One region of the Vibrio sp. TAP-3B genome, then DNA from elsewhere that is predicted to be linked to it. Evidence: predicted binding sites of a transcription regulator. Region 1 holds the regulator's gene; each other region holds the start of a gene.
The links. Region 1 encodes PurR, which represses purine synthesis genes. Its sites were predicted from a motif close to TNANGNAAACGTTTNCNTNA; they were not measured.
Positions count from the first base shown of each region.

Region 2: a site for PurR is predicted at 3,211-3,230, ahead of purM (phosphoribosylformylglycinamidine cyclo-ligase). Genes of this name have one in related genera too.
Region 3: a site for PurR is predicted at 2,346-2,365, ahead of AC3D28_RS00950 (NCS2 family permease). Genes of this name have one in related genera too.
Region 4: a site for PurR is predicted at 1,973-1,992, ahead of purT (formate-dependent phosphoribosylglycinamide formyltransferase). Genes of this name have one in related genera too.

Region 1 covers NZ_CM173495.1:575,031-580,078, reverse strand. Annotated here, with positions in the region: gene torR (two-component system response regulator TorR) at 279-989, opposite strand; gene torD (molecular chaperone TorD) at 1,255-1,902, shown strand; gene purR (HTH-type transcriptional repressor PurR) at 2,363-3,367, shown strand; cyclic di-GMP riboswitch class I at 3,655-3,744, shown strand; gene AC3D28_RS02790 (TfoX/Sxy family DNA transformation protein) at 3,861-4,451, shown strand; gene AC3D28_RS02785 (TVP38/TMEM64 family protein) at 4,562-5,048, shown strand, end outside.
Region 2 covers NZ_CM173495.1:1,508,797-1,513,844, reverse strand. Annotated here, with positions in the region: gene lpcA (D-sedoheptulose 7-phosphate isomerase) at 1-232, shown strand, start outside; gene AC3D28_RS07150 (class II glutamine amidotransferase) at 421-1,266, shown strand; gene purN (phosphoribosylglycinamide formyltransferase) at 1,316-1,972, opposite strand; gene purM (phosphoribosylformylglycinamidine cyclo-ligase) at 2,107-3,147, opposite strand; gene upp (uracil phosphoribosyltransferase) at 3,327-3,953, shown strand; gene AC3D28_RS07130 (uracil-xanthine permease family protein) at 4,063-5,048, opposite strand, start outside.
Region 3 covers NZ_CM173495.1:194,154-199,201, reverse strand. Annotated here, with positions in the region: gene frsA (esterase FrsA) at 1-206, opposite strand, end outside; gene gpt (xanthine phosphoribosyltransferase) at 298-762, opposite strand; gene AC3D28_RS00950 (NCS2 family permease) at 1,035-2,324, opposite strand; gene vcdP (small protein VcdP) at 2,809-2,874, opposite strand; gene AC3D28_RS00940 (aminoacyl-histidine dipeptidase) at 3,351-4,823, shown strand.
Region 4 covers NZ_CM173495.1:1,046,146-1,051,193, forward strand. Annotated here, with positions in the region: gene AC3D28_RS04935 (CidB/LrgB family autolysis modulator) at 1-670, shown strand, start outside; gene cdd (cytidine deaminase) at 1,019-1,906, shown strand; gene purT (formate-dependent phosphoribosylglycinamide formyltransferase) at 2,058-3,233, shown strand; gene AC3D28_RS04950 (thiopurine S-methyltransferase) at 3,307-3,957, opposite strand; gene AC3D28_RS04955 (nucleotidyltransferase family protein) at 4,275-5,048, shown strand, end outside.

The DNA of each region.
Region 1 (5,048 bases):
TTAAGCATGCGCTTTCTCTTTATTAGAGTCACAGTGGCTATCAGTTAGCAGTTAGTCTCTTCAATCAGTTCAGCGATTAGTCAATCCGCTGAAGTTTACTTTGTTAGACCACCATTAATTGACGACGCTGAACTTGGGAAACGTGCATAAAAAATCCGATAAACACTGTTTATCGGATTTTTACACACACAAAGGACCGTTCAATTATTCTGACAACTATTGACTTAGCTGAACGTCATGAGAGCGAATACTCACCTTTTCTTCTTTGCACCTGAGAATTAATCCCCAGCAAACATATAGCCTTCTCCGTGAACCGTCACGAAAATCTGTGGGTTCTTTGGATCAAACTCCATCTTGGCTCGCATACGTCGAATCAAAACGTCAATGGTACGATCATTCGGCGCGTCCACTCGATGACTAATCATATTCAAGATACGCTCACGACTTAACACCTGATTCGGGTACGACGATAACGCGACCAAAAGTTCATACTCCGCTTTGGTCAGTTTCACGGGTTCGCCATTACGGCTTAGTGCACGGCGCTGAATATCAAATGTCCATTCTCCGAAGCGAACAATGTGTTCCTCATTGGCTTCTGCCGTTTTATTACTACCGTGACGGGCTGCTGAAATACGCCACAGTAGATTCTTAACGCGAACCAAGAGTTCCCTGAGTTCAAAAGGTTTTGTCACATAATCGTCAGCGCCCATTTCTAGACCTACGATTTTGTCAATGCTATCCGTGCGTCCTGTTACTAATATGATGCCAATATCCGACTGGCTACGTAGTTCGCGAGTAAGCATCAGGCCGTCTTCACCCGGCAGGTTAATATCCAACATAATAAGGTCTACATCACCCGCTTGCAGAACTTCGCGCATCTCTGCGCCACTTTCTGCTTCGCTAACTTGATAACCTTCATTTTGGAAATATCCCGCAAGCTTACTACGCGTTACAACATCATCTTCTACGACTAATACGTGATAGCTCATTTACACCACTTCTATCTTCTTATTATCCAAGACGTATTCTATTCATAACTAGTAACATTTCTAGTCATAGATACATTAAAAAGCAAGATTTAGCGTTTTTATTGATTCAAAACAAACTTACCCACCACCATTAACAAATGAACATTTTTTGCTATAAAACATAATAATTATAGTTACTGCTATTCATTTTAATTGATTACACTTAGGGAATATCCCTAATTGACCTTATGGTGCACGACTTAAAGCATCATTCAGGAGCCCAAAAATGCAAGAAGTGAAAGCTTTTAATGAAAAACGCGCTGAAATTTACTGGTGGTTTTCGAGCTTGTTCGCCAAAGAATTAACAAACAAAGAATTGAAAACTTACCACAGTGTTGAAATTCGCGGTTTTTTAGCGGGTTTAGGTGAAAATGAATCCCTTAAACCTGCCGTTGACAGCCTTGTTAACGCATTGAATCGCCTACAAGATCGTCAAGACGCACAACTAGAGCTTGCCGCAGACTTTTGCGAACTGTTCTTAAAGACGGAAAAATACGGCGCCCTCCCTTACGCTTCAATGTACATTGGTGAATCAGGCTTACTCAATGACAAACCAGCGGAAGAGATGGAAAAATTAATGAGTGAATTTGGCGTTCAGGTTGATGTTAACCTCAAAGAACCAGCCGATCACTTAGCCGTTGAGCTCGACTTTTTAGGCAACATGATCATCCGCTCTAATGAACTAGAACAAGACAAACATATGGAAAAAGCGTTTGTTCAACAAAACTGCTTCATTCAACAACAGTTGATGTCTTGGCTGCCACAATTTGGACAAAAATGTAAGCAGCTCGATGAATTCGGTTTCTACTCAAGTGTTGCGCAACTATTAATTGCATTTTGTAAACTGGACAGCACTTACCTTCTTGGTGAATAATCGCCGCCTGTTTTAAGAAGCCCTCAAATCGGGCTTCCCATATTCGCAATGACTTCAAGATGCTTGGTAGATTATTCGTTTGCTTTTAATCTAACGCAAAGACACCCGGTTACTTAGCAGTCATAATGTGACTTCAAATACACAAAACACTGGTTGAAAGCATTGCTAGTCAGCCCACATAGAGCTAAAATGTGAGCGCAAACGATTAAATATGATTTATATGTAAACCGCTAAAATATAGCGGTTTTTGTGTTTTCTTAATGGGCTGATGACGATTTATCACCATATAGAAAAAAATAGAACTCATCGACCAGTTGCTACACACTTTTTTGCCGCTCTTAGGATAACCTCTGCCAAACACACTCAACATGAGCGTTTATAACGCTAAGTGTGAAAACGATTCTGGTATTGAGACACTCCATCACGGCATTTTTAAGTAGCTCGATACAGGACACCATTTATGGCCACTATAAAAGACGTTGCTCGCTTAGCCGGCGTTTCTACGACTACTGTTTCTCACGTTATTAACAAGACACGTTTCGTTGCCGAAACAACTCAAGAAAAAGTAATGAAAGCCGTTGATGAGCTTAACTACGCACCTAGCGCGGTTGCTCGCAGCTTAAAATGCAACTCAACGCGCACTATTGGCATGTTAGTGACTCAGTCCACCAACCTATTTTTCTCTGAAGTAATTGACGGTGTTGAGAGCTACTGTTACCGCCAGGGTTACACTCTGATCTTATGTAATACAGGTGGCATTTACGAGAAACAGCGCGACTACATCCGCATGCTAGCCGAGAAACGTGTAGATGGTATCTTAGTGATGTGTTCTGACCTGACGGAAGAGCTAAAACAGATGTTAGACCGTCATGCTGATATTCCTAAGGTCGTAATGGACTGGGGTCCAGAAAGCTCTCAAGCTGATAAGATTATGGATAATTCAGAAGAAGGTGGCTACATTGCAACCAAACACCTGATTGACAACGGCCATACGGATATCGCTTGTCTAAGTGGTCATTTTGAAAAACTCGCGTGTCAGGAGCGCATTGCTGGTTTTCGCCGCGCAATGACAGAAGCAAAGTTACCCATAAACGAAGATTGGATTCTAGAGGGCAACTTTGAGTGTGATACCGCCGTGTTGGTTGCAGAACAAATAACGGCAATGGACAAGCGTCCAACAGCCGTTTTCTGTTTCAACGATACTATGGCGCTGGGCCTTATGAGTCGTTTACAACAAAATGGCATTAAAGTACCTGATGATGTATCTGTCATTGGTTATGACAATATTGAATTGGCGGAGTACTTTTCACCACCACTTACGACTATTCACCAACCGAAGCGTCGTGTAGGTAAAAATGCATTCGAAATTTTACTTGAACGAATCAAAGATAAAGAACATGAGAAACGTGTTTTCGAAATGCAACCTGAGCTTGTCATTCGAAATACCGTGAAAAAACTGAACTGATATTAGCTTTAATATATAAAACTGGATCCAAGCGCTCTTACGAGCGCTTGTTTTTTAATAAAAAATAACATTTACAACACATTTTCTTGCTTATAAAATCGTTAATAGTAGGATAACTTGCTGTTTTATTTGGATGTGACTCAGTCTTGCCCTTCTTATTCTTTTAGAGTAAAACTTCTTCTTGAATATGCACAAATATGCACTAACTCACATTTTTACTGAACCAACATCACACTTTCAAGCGTAAAGTGTGATGTTAATTCAATATACAAAGTATGATCCAACTGTCACGCACAGGGCAAACCATCCGAAAGGATGGGACGCAAAGCCTCCGGCCTGAACCATCGTATACGATGGAAGGTAGCGGGGTTACCGATGGCAAATATGCATATAATGAGTTCACCCTTTATTGACATTGTGTCTGCATGTATTTGCTAACCTCTCGGACCTGATTTTTGGTGGCGTAATATTAATTACACCGAGATAACACATCATGGATAAACCGATACTCAAAGACTCTATGAAGCTATTTGAGGCACTTGGTACGATCAAGTCGCGCTCAATGTTTGGTGGCTTTGGTCTTTTCGCCGATGATACGATGTTCGCACTAGTTGTGAATAATCAACTTCATATACGAGCTGACCAAAAGACTTCATCTGATTTCGAGAAACAAGGGCTAAAACCATACGTTTATAAAAAGCGTGGTTTTCCAGTCGTAACTAAGTACTACGCGATTTCCAGCGACTTATGGAGATCAAACGACCACTTAGTTGAAGTAGCAAAGCAATCCTTAGAAAATGCAAAAATGGAAAAAAAGCAACAAGCGACAAGTAAACCTAACCGCTTGAAAGACTTGCCTAATTTGCGACTAGCTACTGAAAGAATGCTTAAGAAAGCTGGCATCGAATCGGTAGAAAAGCTAGAAGAAGAAGGTGCGCTTAATGCCTACAAAGCGATAATAGACACACACTCCGCCGCTGTGAGCATTGAGCTCCTCTGGGCACTAGAAGGTGCTATAAACGGCACTCATTGGAGTGTAGTTCCTCAAACTCGTCGAGACGAGTTGATTAGCGACCTTCAATAGAAATAAATCGCTAACCATAGAGTAAACCGCAGATAACACTGCGGTTTTTTTGTGAAATTTTTTCGGACTAAAATCTGTCTTATAAAGCATACCCAAGTGGAGCAAAAAATATGAATAAGAAACTGATTTTAGGTCTTACCCTATTAGCGCTAATCATCTTTTTAGGTGTGAACTTCAGTCAATACCTAACCCTAGAAAATGCTAAGGCACAACAACAACTACTGACCGCTTACATCGACCAAAACTTCGTGTTTTCTGCGGCAGTTTACTTCTTCGCTTACATCCTCATTACAGCATTTTCCATTCCTGGTGCAACAGTTGTCACTTTGCTTGGTGCGGCTCTCTTTGGGTTTTGGGCAAGTTTATTACTGGTTTCTTTTGCCAGCACAATGGGGGCGACCATTGCATTTCTAAGTAGTCGTTACTTATTGCATGATTGGGTTCAAATCAAATTTGGAGGAAAGCTCACTGCTATTAATCAAGGCGTTAAAAAGGACGGTGCGTTTTATCTATTTTCTCTTCGCTTAATCCCTGTATTCCCTTTTTTCTTGATTAATCTGCTAATGGGATTAACGCCAATGTCAGTCGGCCGGTTCT
Region 2 (5,048 bases), 930 kb from region 1:
TGGTTTGTCGACGTCTGGCAATTCAGGCAATATTCTTAAAGCGATTGAAGCGGCAAAAGCTAAAGGTATGCAGACCATCGCACTGACAGGTAAAGATGGTGGACAAATGGCCGGTCTCGCTGACGTTGAAATTCGTGTACCACACTTTGGTTACGCTGACCGCATTCAGGAAGTACATATTAAGATTATTCACATTATCATTCAGTTGATTGAAAAAGAGATGGAATCATAGGGTACGCAGCTTTTTCGACTGGGGTTGCGGCCTGGTATCGACCTGAATAAGTAACTCTGCGCTAGTGGCAAAGAGACGGATTGCAACGAGTGAGTGTGCAAATTGACAACATGGTTATCAGCGGCTGTTACCAGAAAATAACCTGTGACTTGTTTAGGTCGATATTTAAGATAAGGAGTTCGTAAACGATGTGTGAATTGCTCGGCATGAGCGCCAATGTTCCTACGGATATTTGTTTCAGCTTCACCGGGCTTATGCAGCGTGGAGGCCGAACTGGTCCACATCGCGATGGATGGGGCATAACCTTCTATGAAGGGAAGGGATTTCGGACCTTCAAAGATCCCAAACCGAGTTGTGAGTCTCAGATTGCTGAGTTGGTGCAAAATTACCCGATCAAAAGTCGAGCGGTGGTGAGTCATATCCGTCAGGCTAACCGTGGAGGGGTTAATTTAGAAAACACCCATCCCTTTACGCGTGAGTTATGGGGGAAGTATTGGACTTTTGCCCACAATGGACAGCTATCAGGTTATCAAGACTTGCATACCGGTCGGCATCGACCAGTCGGCGAGACAGATAGTGAACTGGCCTTTTGTTGGCTATTGAAACAAATGGAAGATCGATATCCTGAGCCTCCAGAAGATATGGAATCGGTTTTTCTCTATGTTGCTAAATGCTGTGACCAGCTAAAAGACAAGGGCGTCTTTAATATGTTGCTCAGTGATAGTGAGTACGTCATGACGTATTGTACTAATCACTTGTATTGGATCACACGACGTGCGCCATTCGGTAAAGCCGTGTTGCTTGATGAGGATGTAGAAATCAACTTCCAAGAAGAAACGACACCGCACGATATTGTCTCTGTTATTGCCACTCAACCTTTGACTGGTAATGAAGCGTGGCAACGAATGAAACCAGGAGAGTACGGTTTATTTCATCTCGGCGAGTTAGTCGAAAACAATGCGTCTGAATTAGCAAATGTGCCGTTTGCCGCAGCTAAACCGGGCAACCAGGCGGCCATTGAGCCACTGGAATAAAACCTGATAGTCGAAGAAAAAGGCCGTCACTGAACTGCCTTTTTTGGATCTATTCAGAAGATGACTCTTCTTCGGCAGCGTAGCCGTGAATACCAAGAGCTTGACCATCGAGCCAAGCTTTGCCGTCTTGCATCTTCAACCTATCTTCAATCAACCACTTGGTGACCATAGGGTAGATATTGTGCTCCTGAGTTTGAACACGGGCAGCAAGTGCATCGGCATCATCCTCCTCAAATACCGGGACTTTTGCTTGCAAAATGACAGGGCCGCCATCTAACTCTTCCGTCACAAAGTGAACACTGGTGCCATGCTCTCTGTCCTTGGCATCAATCGCACGTTGGTGGGTGTGCAAGCCCGGATATTTAGGTAATAGAGAAGGGTGAACATTGATCATCTTGCCGCTATAGTGCTGAACAAACGCACGACTGAGGATGCGCATGTATCCCGCTAAGACAATGATATCAGGCTGATAATTATCGATTTGGCTCATTAGTTCCGCGTCAAAAGCGTCTCGAGAATCAAACGCTTTTGGATCGACAAAGTGACCGTTCACATCAAATTGTTTTGCACGTTCTAAACCATAAGCGTCTGCTTTGTTAGAGAACACGGCCGCGACCTGTGCGTTTGGCATGTTGTCTTCGCAAGCTTCCAAGATGGCTTGCAGGTTACTGCCGTTACCCGAGATGAGGACCACAATGTTTTTCATGATACTGAGATTACCTTGATCTTGATATTGTAGGCTATATAAATTACCTACTATTAGAATGGTTTTCGATCTGCCAGATAGCAAAATGAGGACATAACGTCCCCATTCGTTCTATTTTTAGCGTGATTCACAAGTTATTTGATTTCAACTTGTTCTTCATTAGCTTCCGCTTGAGCGACTTCACCAATTACCCACGCGTCTTCGCCTTCTTTTCTAAGAAGAGCAACCGCTGCATCTGCTTGCTCTTTCGGTAGGGCGACGATTAGACCAACACCACAGTTAAATGTGCGATACATCTCGTGTGTATCTACGTTCCCTTTTTTTTGTAGCCATTTGAAGATTACTGGCCATTCCCAACTGTTACCGTCGATCACCGCTTTTGTGCCTTCTGGCAGTACGCGTGGTATGTTTTCCCAGAAACCACCACCAGTGATGTGAGAGATTGCATGGATATCGTGCTTACCAATCATCTTAAGTGCAGATTTGATGTAAATCTTGGTCGGTTCAAGAAGGTGTTCGCCGATAGTGCGACCTGCGAGCTCTTCGTTTTTATCTGCGCCAGACACGTCAAGAATCTTGCGGATCAGAGAATAACCGTTTGAGTGTGGACCGCTTGAGCCGACGGCGATGAGCGCATCACCTGCGGCTACTTTGGTACCGTCAATCACGTCTTCTTTTTCGACGACGCCCACACAGAAGCCTGCCACATCGTAGTCTTCGCCTTCATACATGCCCGGCATTTCAGCCGTTTCACCGCCGATAAGTGCACAACCTGCTTGAATACAGCCTTCCGCGATACCCGAAACTACATCCGCTGCGGTATCAACGTCCAATTTACCTGTTGCGTAGTAATCGAGGAAGAACAGTGGCTCTGCGCCTTGCACGATAAGATCATTGACACACATCGCAACAAGGTCGATACCGATAGTGTCGTGCTTGTTCATATCCAGTGCCAGGCGAAGCTTAGTGCCTACGCCATCAGTACCAGAAACCAGTACAGGTTGTTTGTATTTGGTTGGCAATTCGCATAGCGCGCCAAAACCACCGATCCCCCCTATCACTTCAGGGCGGCGAGTGCGTTTTACTGCACCCTTAATACGATCCACAAGCGCGTTGCCCGCATCAATATCTACACCAGCGTCTTTATAGCTCAGAGAAGAGTTATTACCACTCACAGGGAAGTCCTCGGTATTTAGTTGGATATGAAAACGGCGCTATTCTATCAGTGCTTAAATATAGATGGCAAACGTTTGCGCTGGTTTTTTTCTCTCGTGATTTGTTCTGATATCTCTGTAAAAGTCATGTATAATCTGCAGGTTTGTTTAAATATTGCCAACTATAGCCGGAGATGGACATGAAAGTTGTTGAAGTAAAGCACCCTCTAGTAAAGCACAAAATTGGTCTAATGAGAGAAGGTGACATCAGCACAAAGCGTTTTCGTGAGTTAGCGACAGAGGTCGGTAGCCTACTAACGTACGAAGCAACAGCAGACTTTGAAACAGAGAAAGTGACCATTGATGGTTGGGACGGTCCGGTAGAAGTAGACCAGATCAAAGGTAAAAAAGTCACTGTCGTGCCAATCTTACGAGCAGGCCTTGGTATGATGGACGGTGTTCTTGAGCACATGCCTAGCGCACGCATCAGCGTGGTGGGCATCTACCGTGACGAAGAAACGCTGGAGCCAGTACCCTACTTTAATAAGCTTGCTTCTAACATAGACGAGCGTATTGCGCTTGTTGTTGACCCAATGCTGGCAACGGGCGGTTCTATGATCGCGACCATCGATCTTTTAAAAGAAAAAAATTGTAACCACATTAAGGTGTTGGTACTTGTTGCTGCGCCAGAAGGTATTGAAGCACTCGCAAAAGCGCATCCAGATGTTGAGCTTTACACTGCAGCAATCGATGAGAAGCTAAACGATAAAGGTTACATCGTTCCTGGTCTTGGGGATGCTGGCGATAAGATCTTCGGCACGCAATAATTAAGCAGAACAGAAATTAAAAAAGGCTTGATTTTCATCAAGCCTTTTTTGTACGCGGTGGTTAAGACAAATAATCAAAGTCTTCTGTCTTAAAGACAGTGCTGCGATATTATTTCGCGTTATCTTCTTCCATTTGTGCATTGTCGATGACGTGGTTCTCACCCAAGTCGTTGGGTAGCACTAGGTTAAGAATGATAGCCACAATCCCACACAAGCTCACGCCTTGTAGGCTGAACTCGCCAATACCGAAAGCCATACCACCAATACCAAATACTAATGTTACCGCTACGATCACCAAGTTACGCGACTTGTGAAGGTCAACGTTATTTTTGATTAACGTATTTAGACCGACGGTCGCGATAGAGCCGAACAGCAGGATCATAATGCCACCCATCACAGGGATAGGGATAGTTTGAAGTGTTGCCCCTAGCTTACCGACAAGCGCAAGCACGATGGCAGTGATCGCGGCCCATGTCATGATGGCTGGATTGAATGATTTAGTTAGCATAACGGCACCGGTAACTTCACTGTAAGTGGTGTTTGGTGGGGCACCAACCATGGAAGCGGCGATCGTCGCAATCCCATCTCCTGCGATTGTGCGATGTAGGCCTGGCTTTTTCAGGTAGTTCTTACCTGTTACATTTGAGATAGCCAGCATGTCGCCCACGTGTTCTACCGCTGGTGCGATAGCCACGGGAATCATAAACAGAATCGCGTTGATGTTGAACTCAGGCGTAGTGAAGTTTGGCATTGCCAACCACGCAGCTTGAGTCACAGGGGTAAAGTCCACCACACCGTAAAAGAGTGATACTGAATAACCTGCTAGGATGCCGCCAACGATAGGAACCAGCTTGAGGAAGCCTTTTGCGAAGACACTTAATACGATAGTTGTGAGCAAAGAGACCGCGGAGATAATGATTGCCGCATCGCCGTTAACCAGTTGTACCGCGCCATCGCCAGTTTTGCCTACGGCCATATTTACCGCTGTTGGCGCCAAGCCAAGCCCAATGACCATGATCACCGGACCAACAACCACTGGGGGCAAAATTTTATGGATAAAACCAACACCACGAACCTTAATCATTGCGCCGAGTG
Region 3 (5,048 bases), 380 kb from region 1:
CCTTCCATCTCTATTGGCGACAACCCTTGCCATGCCCATTGTAAGCGGCGTAAATGACGATACCAAGCACTCCCCCCCTGTGATTCTCGCTCATCAAGAATCTTTTGACTGCTCGGCATGTATTGAGTGAGGGCTGAGGTTTCTTTTGCTTGCTTATGTTTCACGAACAAAGTTTCGGAAATATTTTTACTGACGTCTTCAGACATAGAAAGAACCCTAGGCTATTGGCAATAAATATAATGATAATAAAAAAAATGCCCCTATACAGGGGCATTTCTCAATATTCTTCAATAGCAATTATTTTTGTTTGCGATTCACTGGCTCAGCATATTGGATGGACATATCCCATGGCTGTTCGATCCATGTGTCTTGCGCGATGTCCACGACGTAGTCATCTAACAACTCTTTACCCGATGGCTTAGCGCAAACAGCGATCATTTTCGCTTTTGGATACATCTCACGCAATTTACGTGCAGTATCACCGCTGTCTACTAGGTCTTCAACGATTAAGTAACCTTCACCATCGCCTTCCGGTGCTTTAAGCACTGTCATATCGCGCTGATGATCATGGTCATAGCTTGAAATACAAATAGTATCTACGTAACGAATGCCTAGCTCGCGAGCCAAAATAGCGCCTGGTACCAAGCCACCACGGCTTACCGCCCAAATACCTTTCCATTGCTCAGCTGGCATTTGTTTCTCAGCCAGTTCACGGCAATAAGCCTGCATTGCATCCCAAGTGATAATGAATTTTTTACTCATTGTAATAACCTAATAATTTGAAAATATGCATCCCCCAGCTCCAGTAATACTCCTTAAATATAGCGATGTATTTACTAGAATCTTCTTACGTAAAAAGATGGGGGTTTCAAGCTGCGCAAACGATTATTCTACCGAAACACGTTATTAATACCAACGCTGATGTCAAAATTCTCTGTCTACTGTGCAGAAAAATCCTATTCGGTGAATTCGAGTATACTCTACAAACAACCAGTCAGTGTGGACGAACATTCACACTAACTGGTTGCGAAAAATTAACCGATCAGGTATTTAACGATGAAAATAGCTGACATCACCCAAACACTCATCGACACCTCACGCCCTTTGCCACTGAATAGCTTGATAGCGGAGTAAGCGATAAAACCAAGTGTAATACCTTCTGCAATAGAGAAAGTTAATGGCATAACCAAACAAGTCACCACCACTGGTGAGGCTTCAGTTAGGTCACGCCAGTCGATGCTTACGAGCCCAGACAGCATCAAAATCGCGACATAAAACAAAGCACCCGACGTTGCGTAAGCCGGGATCATACCTGCTAGTGGCGAGAACAATAAAGCAAGCAGGAAGAGTGCACCAACAACCACTGCTGTTAGACCAGTACGACCTCCCGCAGCGACACCAGAAACGCTCTCAATATAAGAAGTCGTATTCGACGTGCCCAGTAGAGCACCAACAGAAGTCGCGGTTGAGTCCGCAAGGAGCGCTTTGTTTAGGCGAGGAATGTTGCCATTCTCATCAGTTAGGCCTGCTTTTTGAGAAACACCAACTAGCGTACCTGCGGTATCAAACAAATCGACAAATAGGAAAGCAAATACAATTGAGATCATGCCAACTTCAAACAAACCAGAGAAGTCCAATTGCATGAAGGTTGGGGCGATACTTGGTGGTGTTGACATAATGCCCCCCCACTGCACATCACCCAATAACAGACCCAGCGCCGTAACACCCAGAATAGCAATCATAACTGCGCCTCTCACACCACGGTGAACCAGCGCAATCGTTAGAAAAAAGCCAATAGCCGCCAGCACTGAAGTTAATGAAGTGATGTCTCCCATTGAAACCAATGTTGCCGGATTATCAACCACTATCCCTGCGTTTTTCAATGCGATAAAAGCAAGGAAAAGTCCGATTCCGGCCGAGATGCCAGTACGCAAAGAGTGTGGAATCGAGTTGATGATCCACTCTCGGATCTTAAACACACTCAGAAGAATGAACAGCAGACCAGAAACAAACACAGCAGCCAATGCGACTTGCCATGTGTAACCCATTCCCAATACAACAGAATAAGTAAAAAATGCGTTAAGTCCCATGCCTGGAGCTTGGGCGATTGGGTAGTTAGCAACAAATCCCATAATGAAACAGCCAATAGCCGCCGCAAGACAAGTCGCAACAAAAATAGCACCACGGTCCATACCTGTATCCGAAAGGATAGCTGGGTTTACAAAAATAATGTAAGCCATGGTAAGAAAGGTGGTAATACCTGCGATGATCTCAGTGCGCACATTAGTGCCATTTTCACTGAGTTTAAATAGCCTCTCGAGCATGATCAAATCCTGTAAAGGTGAAGAAGTAAACGGTTGCGTAATCGATTGGCGTGAATTATAAAGTTATCAAATAGTAAATTCTAGGTAGAATCTTCACTCTAATGCATTTTTTTTCGTAGGATATGAAACTTATTAGTTAGAAATACAAAACCATAAATAGAAAAAAAGCATATAAAACAAAGATTAAAAAAAACAAACCCGAAACTTTGCACCGTGTATAAACTGAACAATGTACTAAACTTTCAAACAAAAAAGACGCTTTTTGGCATGAAATTCAGGCAGATTTAATAGAAAAATGAAATAACAAGAAGGATTCGTCAGAGAATGGAGGCTTGATGGCGATAACTTAGCCAACAGTAGAAAAAAGGCATAAAAAAACGCCACCCAAACTGGGTGGCGGCGAATCATATCAGCGCTATCGCTGAAAAGAAATTCCAATTTATAGGGGTGAACAAACTGTTCGAGTCACATGCGTTGACTGCAATTAGTAGCCAAAGCTTGTTGGGTATACAAAGTTGCCGGTGTAAACAGATTTGCTATTCCAGAACATTGCACTTGGTAAACCTTTCATAACTATCACCTTTTAAATCAATTAAAACAATCGTTGATTTCTCGGTTCCTTGGAGGCGATAAAACGGACTCATCCTTTGAGCATTTCGTTCTTCTCTCAGAAGCTGGTTATAAATATACCACTAAGAAATTTAATTACAACTAATTTGGTGATTTAAGTCACAAAAAGTTATTTATACCGATCCAGGTCAAATCTTTAATGTAATTAAACTACATATCTGTAATTTAAAAATAAGCTACCTTTCAATCGGTATAAAAAGAGAGCACAAAGACCGATTTAACGTTTATAAACGTGTGGCAGTTCAGGGAGAAATCCTTACACCAGCGACTACTCGTCCCCTTTATCTGGTGGTATGCTAAACGATAATCTGAAAGCCAAATCGTCCAGCATTTAATGCTAACCCAATAACTTTTTACGGTATATATTTGGCAAAGCACATAAAAAAGGAGTCCTCCGTGTCTGAGTTCCATTCTGAAGTCAGTACCTTATCACCTGCTCCACTTTGGCAGTTTTTCGATAAGATTTGTTCTATCCCTCATCCATCCAAACATGAAGAAGCATTAGCCCAATACATAACTAACTGGGCCACAGAGCAAGGACTTGATGTTCGTCGAGACCCAACGGGTAACGTATTTATTAAGAAACCTGCGACACTTGGAATGGAGAATAAGAAGGGCGTTGTCCTTCAAGCGCATATCGACATGGTGCCGCAAAAAAATGAAGACACCGAGCACGACTTCACAACCGATCCCATCCAACCTTACATTGATGGCGAGTGGGTCACCGCAAAAGGGACAACGCTTGGTGCAGACAATGGGATTGGCATGGCATCTTGTCTTGCCGTGCTGGCGTCACAAGAGATCCAGCATGGGCCTCTAGAAGTACTGCTAACCATCGATGAGGAAGCAGGAATGACGGGCGCTTTCGGCCTTCAAGCAGGTTGGCTAGAAGGTGAGATCCTTCTAAATACTGACTCTGAGCAAGAAGGCGAAGTGTACATGGGCTGTGCCGGTGGTGTCGATGCGACTATGGCTTTCGATATCAATCGAGAATCGATTCCGGCAGGTTTCGTCACTCGTCAGTTAACACTTAAAGGACTAAAAGGTGGTCACTCCGGCTGTGATATTCACACTGGTCGAGGCAACGCAAACAAGTTGCTTGGTCGATTCCTCGCTGCCCATGCTCAGGAACTAGACTTACGTTTAGTGGAGTTCCGTGGTGGTAGCTTACGCAACGCCATTCCTCGTGAAGCGTTTGTCACCGTTGCCCTTCCTGAAAAAAACCAAGCAACATTATCGGCGCTATTTAATCAATACACAGCTCTACTTAAAACTGAGCTAGGTAAAATTGAAACTGATATCGTCACTTTCAACGAAGCCATAACTATTCACGCCCAAGTTTTTTCTGTTGCGGATCAGCAGCGTTTCATTGCCGCACTTAATGCTTGCCCAAACGGCGTAATACGCATGAGTGATGAAGTGGAAGGTGTCGTAGAAACATCACTCAACGTTGGTGTAATTAATACACAACAGAACAAGGTCACCGTGCTTTGCTTGATTCGCTCGCTGATTGACTCTGGCCGTAGCCAAGTAGAAAGCATGCTTCGCTCAATCTCCGAATTATCGGGTACACAAATTCAGTTCTCTGGGGCTTACCCTGGTTGGAAGCCAGATGCAGATTCAGCAATCATGACCATTTTCCGTGACATGTACGAAGGCATTTACGGTCATAAACCAAATATTATGGTGATCCATGCGGGTCTTGAGTGCGGTCTGTTCAAAGAACCTTACCCACATATGGACATGGTTTCTTTCGGTCCAACGATCAAATTCCCTCACTCTCCTGATGAGAAAGTGAAGATTGATACGGTTCAATTATATTGGGATCAAATGGTTGCGTTGTTAGAAGCCATTCCTGAAAAAGCATAATTGCAAAACAAACGTCATACATAAAAAAGGTGCCTCAGTGGCACCTTTTTTATGCTTTATCGCAGCTTTCGGCACAAGTCGCGATAAAGCTTATTATTCCCATCTGTTCTTTTTATCGAGCTATGTATTACACTGATATAAAGTTAGAATTAAAACGAAAATATAACACCTGATGAAATTTTACTCAGATTGATTAAAACAATTTATCGTGTCGGTAATGAGAAT
Region 4 (5,048 bases), 470 kb from region 1:
AATTGTCACTGTGGTAGTTTTTCTGGCGGCTCGTCAGATCGCTATCAAGCTTAATACCCCAATAGCAAACCCTTTGCTGATCAGTATCGCGGTATTAATTCCATTATTAACCTACCTAAATGTACCCTATGAAACCTATTATACAGATAACAAAGGGCTCAGCTTTTTACTTCAACCCGCGGTTGTTGCTCTGGCTTACCCATTGTATGAACAGCTTCCACAAATTAAAGCGAACTGGCGCATCATCACATTTGCTTGCATGGTAGGCAGCGTGATGTCGATGATGACGACAACGTTAATAGCCGTTGCTTTTAAAGCAGATATCAGTTTAATCGCAAGCTTGCTGGGGAAATCTGTGACCACACCGATTGCGATGGAAATCTCTAGCCACCTAGGAGGCGAAGCCGCAGTGGCTGCAATCTTAGTGCTTATTGTTGGCCTCCTAGGCGCGATTTTAGCATACCCAATTTATAACCTGATTGGCATTAAACACCCAATTGCACGAGGTTTAACGATGGGTACCGTATCTCATGCGTTGGGCACAGCCACTTGCGCAGAGAAACAACCAGTTGATGCTGCGTTTTCATCGTTAGCATTAGTTTTATGTGGCATCATCACTTCTCTTTTAGCTCCAAGTTTTTTTGCCTTAGCAGTCTGGTTTTATCAGTAGTTGGCCTGTCCTCCTCTATCAGGCCTCCGTCCTTAGCTCTTTAACGTTAATCAACACCACCTTCCTGCGCACGACCAAATAGCGATTCTCTAAGCACTTTAGAAATAGACCTAAATCAAGCATAACCGTGGTCATAGCACATTGATGCTACTTGGAATATGAATATACGCTAATATACTTGATAGTGAGACTGAGTTAACGCTTCACGAGAATGCAATCGAATACATGTGTGAGCTCACTCAAACTGTGTAACAGAAAACTCAATTACACTCACCAGTGTGACGTGTAGCACAGAACATTTCTCTCTTTTACATAGAATAACTATCCATGCAATAACAAGGATTCAACATGAAAAGTCGCATTGAACAGGCGCTAGCGAGCGCTCCAGAAGCACTTTCCAAACAACTGGCTCCTATCATTCAAGCGGATGATTTTGATGCTACGCTTTCAGAGCAACAGTTTGAACAGTTGCTTTCAGCTACTGACTTATCAGATAAAGAGCTTCGTGTTGCTCTGCTTCCTTTTGCCGCTGCGTTTTCCTACGCTACAATTTCCGAATTCTATGTAGGCGCAATCGTTCGTGGTTTATCGGGTCGTCTTTACTTTGGCGCAAATATGGAGTTTCTCGGCGTTCAACTCGGACAAACGGTTCATGCTGAGCAATGTGCTATTAGCCATGCTTGGATGAAAGGTGAACGTGGTATTAAAGACATCACGATTAACTACAGCCCATGTGGCCACTGTCGTCAGTTCATGAACGAACTGACGACTTCAGCAGAGCTCAAAATTCAACTTCCTGAGCGTGAAGAAAAATCTCTGCATAACTATCTTCCAGAAGCATTCGGTCCTGGTGATCTCGGCATAAACTTGCGTCTTATGGATGGTAATAAACACAACTTTACCTACGATGAAGAGGATGCTCTTGTTCAAAAAGCAGTAGATGCAATGAATATGAGTCACTCACCATACACTAACAATATGAGTGGTATTGCTCTTGAAATGGTAAGTGGTCGTGTTTTCCAGGGAGCTTATGCGGAGAATGCTGCGTTCAACCCTAGCCTGCCACCACTGCAGGTAGCTCTAATCCAAATTCTGATGGCGAGCGATACCTTCGATAATATTAAGTCGGCCGCTTTAGCAGAAAGCGCTAAGGGGAAAATCAGTCACTTAGCGGACACACAATCAACACTAGAAGCAATCAATCCTGATATTCCTTTAAGCTTTGCAAACGTGTAACCCCTGTCTCTCCTAGCTGCGCCCAATAACCCTGCATATTTTGCAGGGTTATTATTATCAAAACCACAACGCAAACGTTTGCTTCGTTAAAAAAAATCAGTATGATCCCCTGCAATTTCTATCTCATCACTTTATTTTGTAAGGGAACACTATGTTTGGTACTGCAACCAGCGCAAATGCTACTCGTGTATTGCTTCTGGGTTCTGGCGAACTTGGTAAAGAAGTCGCGATTGAATGCCAGAGACTTGGATTGGAGGTCATTGCTTGCGACCGTTATGCCGATGCTCCAGCAATGCAAGTCGCTCACCGAAGTTATGTGATTGATATGTTAGACGGTCAAGCCTTAGAAAAAATTATTGATCAAGAACAACCCACTTATGTTGTACCAGAGATCGAAGCTATCGCTACTGATAAATTGGTTGAACTTGAAAAAAAAGGTTTGAACGTGGTGCCAACGGCAAAAGCAACTCAGCTCACGATGAACCGCGAAGGTATCCGTCGTTTAGCCGCAGAAACGCTTAACTTGGCGACCTCCCCTTACCAATTTGCTGATAACTACGATGACTTCAAAAGTGCAGTCGAACACGTCGGTATCCCATGTGTGGTTAAGCCTGTCATGAGCTCATCAGGTAAGGGGCAGAGTGTTATTAAGACCGAAGACGGCATTCAAAAAGCGTGGGAACACGCACAAGAAGGCGGACGCACAGGTTATGGGCGTGTCATTATTGAAGGCTTTATCGATTTTGATTACGAAATCACTTTATTGACAGCCAGAGCTGTTGATGGTGTTCATTTCTGTGCTCCAATTGGCCATCGTCAGGAAGATGGTGACTACCGCGAATCATGGCAACCGCAAGCCATGTCAGAAAACGCAATAAAAGCAGCAGAATACACGGCAGAGAAAGTGGTAAACGCGCTCGGTGGCTACGGCCTCTTTGGTGTAGAGTTGTTTGTTAAAGGCGATAAGGTCATTTTCAATGAGATCTCTCCTCGCCCACACGATACAGGCATGGTCACGATGATTTCTCAGGAAATGTCAGAGTTTGCTCTCCACGTACGTGCATTTACCGGAATGCCGATTAATAAAATTGTGCAATATGGTCCATCAGCGTCCGCCGTAATACTTGGTCAAGGGACTTCAACAAGCATTCGCTTTAACAATCTAACCAAAGCCTTAGCTCAACCTCAAACGCAAGTTCGTCTATTCGGTAAGCCTGAGATTGATGGTCGCCGCCGCTTAGGTGTTGTTCTTACTCAACGTAAAACGACCGAAGAAGCCGTTCAAGATGCTATTGAGAGTGCGTCAAAAGTGAATGTCACTTATTAAACGCGCTCCACTCCTACAAAAAATAACGCAGCTTTAATTGCTGCGCTGTTTCGCTTTACAAACCGAGGAAATCCTATTCGCTCTCGATTAAGTACACCTCTTCAGAGAAGCGACTTAAGCCTTTTTTGGCGATTTTAGGATGGTTTTCATCAGCTTCATCTACGTTCAAACAGGTAACTTTGTAACCTGAAAATAACTGCTCAATCTCTTCGACTGGCACACTAAATGGAGGCCCCGCCATCTCTTCTTGAGGATAGTTGAGTGTAACAAGCAAAATACGACCGCCTGGATTCAAAAGTTGCTTGAGACGCTCTACATACTCCTCTCGCATATCTTGCGGTAAAGCCACCAACGCGGCTCTGTCATAAATGATATCGGCTTGAGATACTGGCGCTGTAAAAAAGTCCCCAGTATAAATAGAGAGCTCATCAAACTGATACAGCTCGTGCATACCATTAAGCGGAGTCACCATTGGCGTATAAAGGTGCTCAGCAAAAAAGGATCGAACAGCAATATGGCTTAGCTCGACACCCTCTACCGAATCGTGCTTCATTGCTAACCAAATCAAATCTTCTGATTTACCGCATAATGGAACCAATACTTTATCTTCACGCTTTGGATGAGTGTGCGGCCAATAGGCAGGTAGTAGTGGGTTTACATCTTCCAAGTGAAATCCGATTTGATTACTGGCCCATTTGTTGTGCCAAAACTCTTGGTCTCTCATTTTATTTTCTACTTATCGGCTAATTTTCATTTTGTGGCGTAAGACTAACGATTTTCTCAAATTTGTCTATGTCGTTCATCTTTAGTTAATAGAGCGATGATAAGATGTCATCGTTCCTTAGTAGAGGGTGTCTTTACCCTAAACAACAGAATAAAGAAAAGAGAAATGGTGATCTAATGCACGATTCCACTTTAAGGTTAAAGTTAAACCTTGGGATCTTTCACAAAGGCCCCACTAATGAGTTAGAACCTAATTTGCCAATCTTAGCGACCTTTATGTTCCCTATTTTCTAAGTGAATGCAAGTTAAGGAGAGTGAATGAGCTTATTTCTACGTACTACTGCATTGATGCTTTTGGTACTCAGCCGTGCGCCGGCGTTCGCCGCACTTCCTATTACCCCCCCACCGAGTGACGAACAAAATCGTTCAGCTAATCAAGACGAAGTTTGCGCGAAACTCTTTAAACACAGCCTCAGCGGTTTATATGGCATTCAAAATATCGACTCAACACCAACACAGCCATACTCTGATTTCGACATCCTCTACAGTAAAGCACACCAAGCACAATTCGAACTTGAAACTATTTGTAAAAGTACGGCACTTCTTAATGATGCTCAGCCGTACTTTGCGGGTGTGAAATCCAAACAACGTGCAGAAGCAAAAATAGCCCTAGAACTGGATGGAAAAGTGGAGCGTATTACCGATCTTGCTCGTGCAACCATTGTTGCGGAAGATGTGGCTAGTTTGGTCTCAATTTATGAAACCTTAGAGCGAGAAACAACCATAGTAAAAGTTAAAAATCGCTTTAAAAAACCGAGTCCTTCTGGTTATCGCGATTTAAATTTGTTGGTTCGCCTGCCTAAAACTAATTTGGTTGCAGAAGTTCAATTGCACTTAAAAGCAATAGCTAATGTGAAAAATGGTCCTGAGCATGACCTTTACGAGAAAGTTCAGAAACTTGAACGTCAAGCCATGATAGAGAAACGTGAACTCAGCGAATTAGAACTCGCTTCAATTAGAAACATGCGTACCCAATCTAAGAACTTATATCAACAAGCGTGGCAACCTTACTTAACCACTCACTTAGAGGCG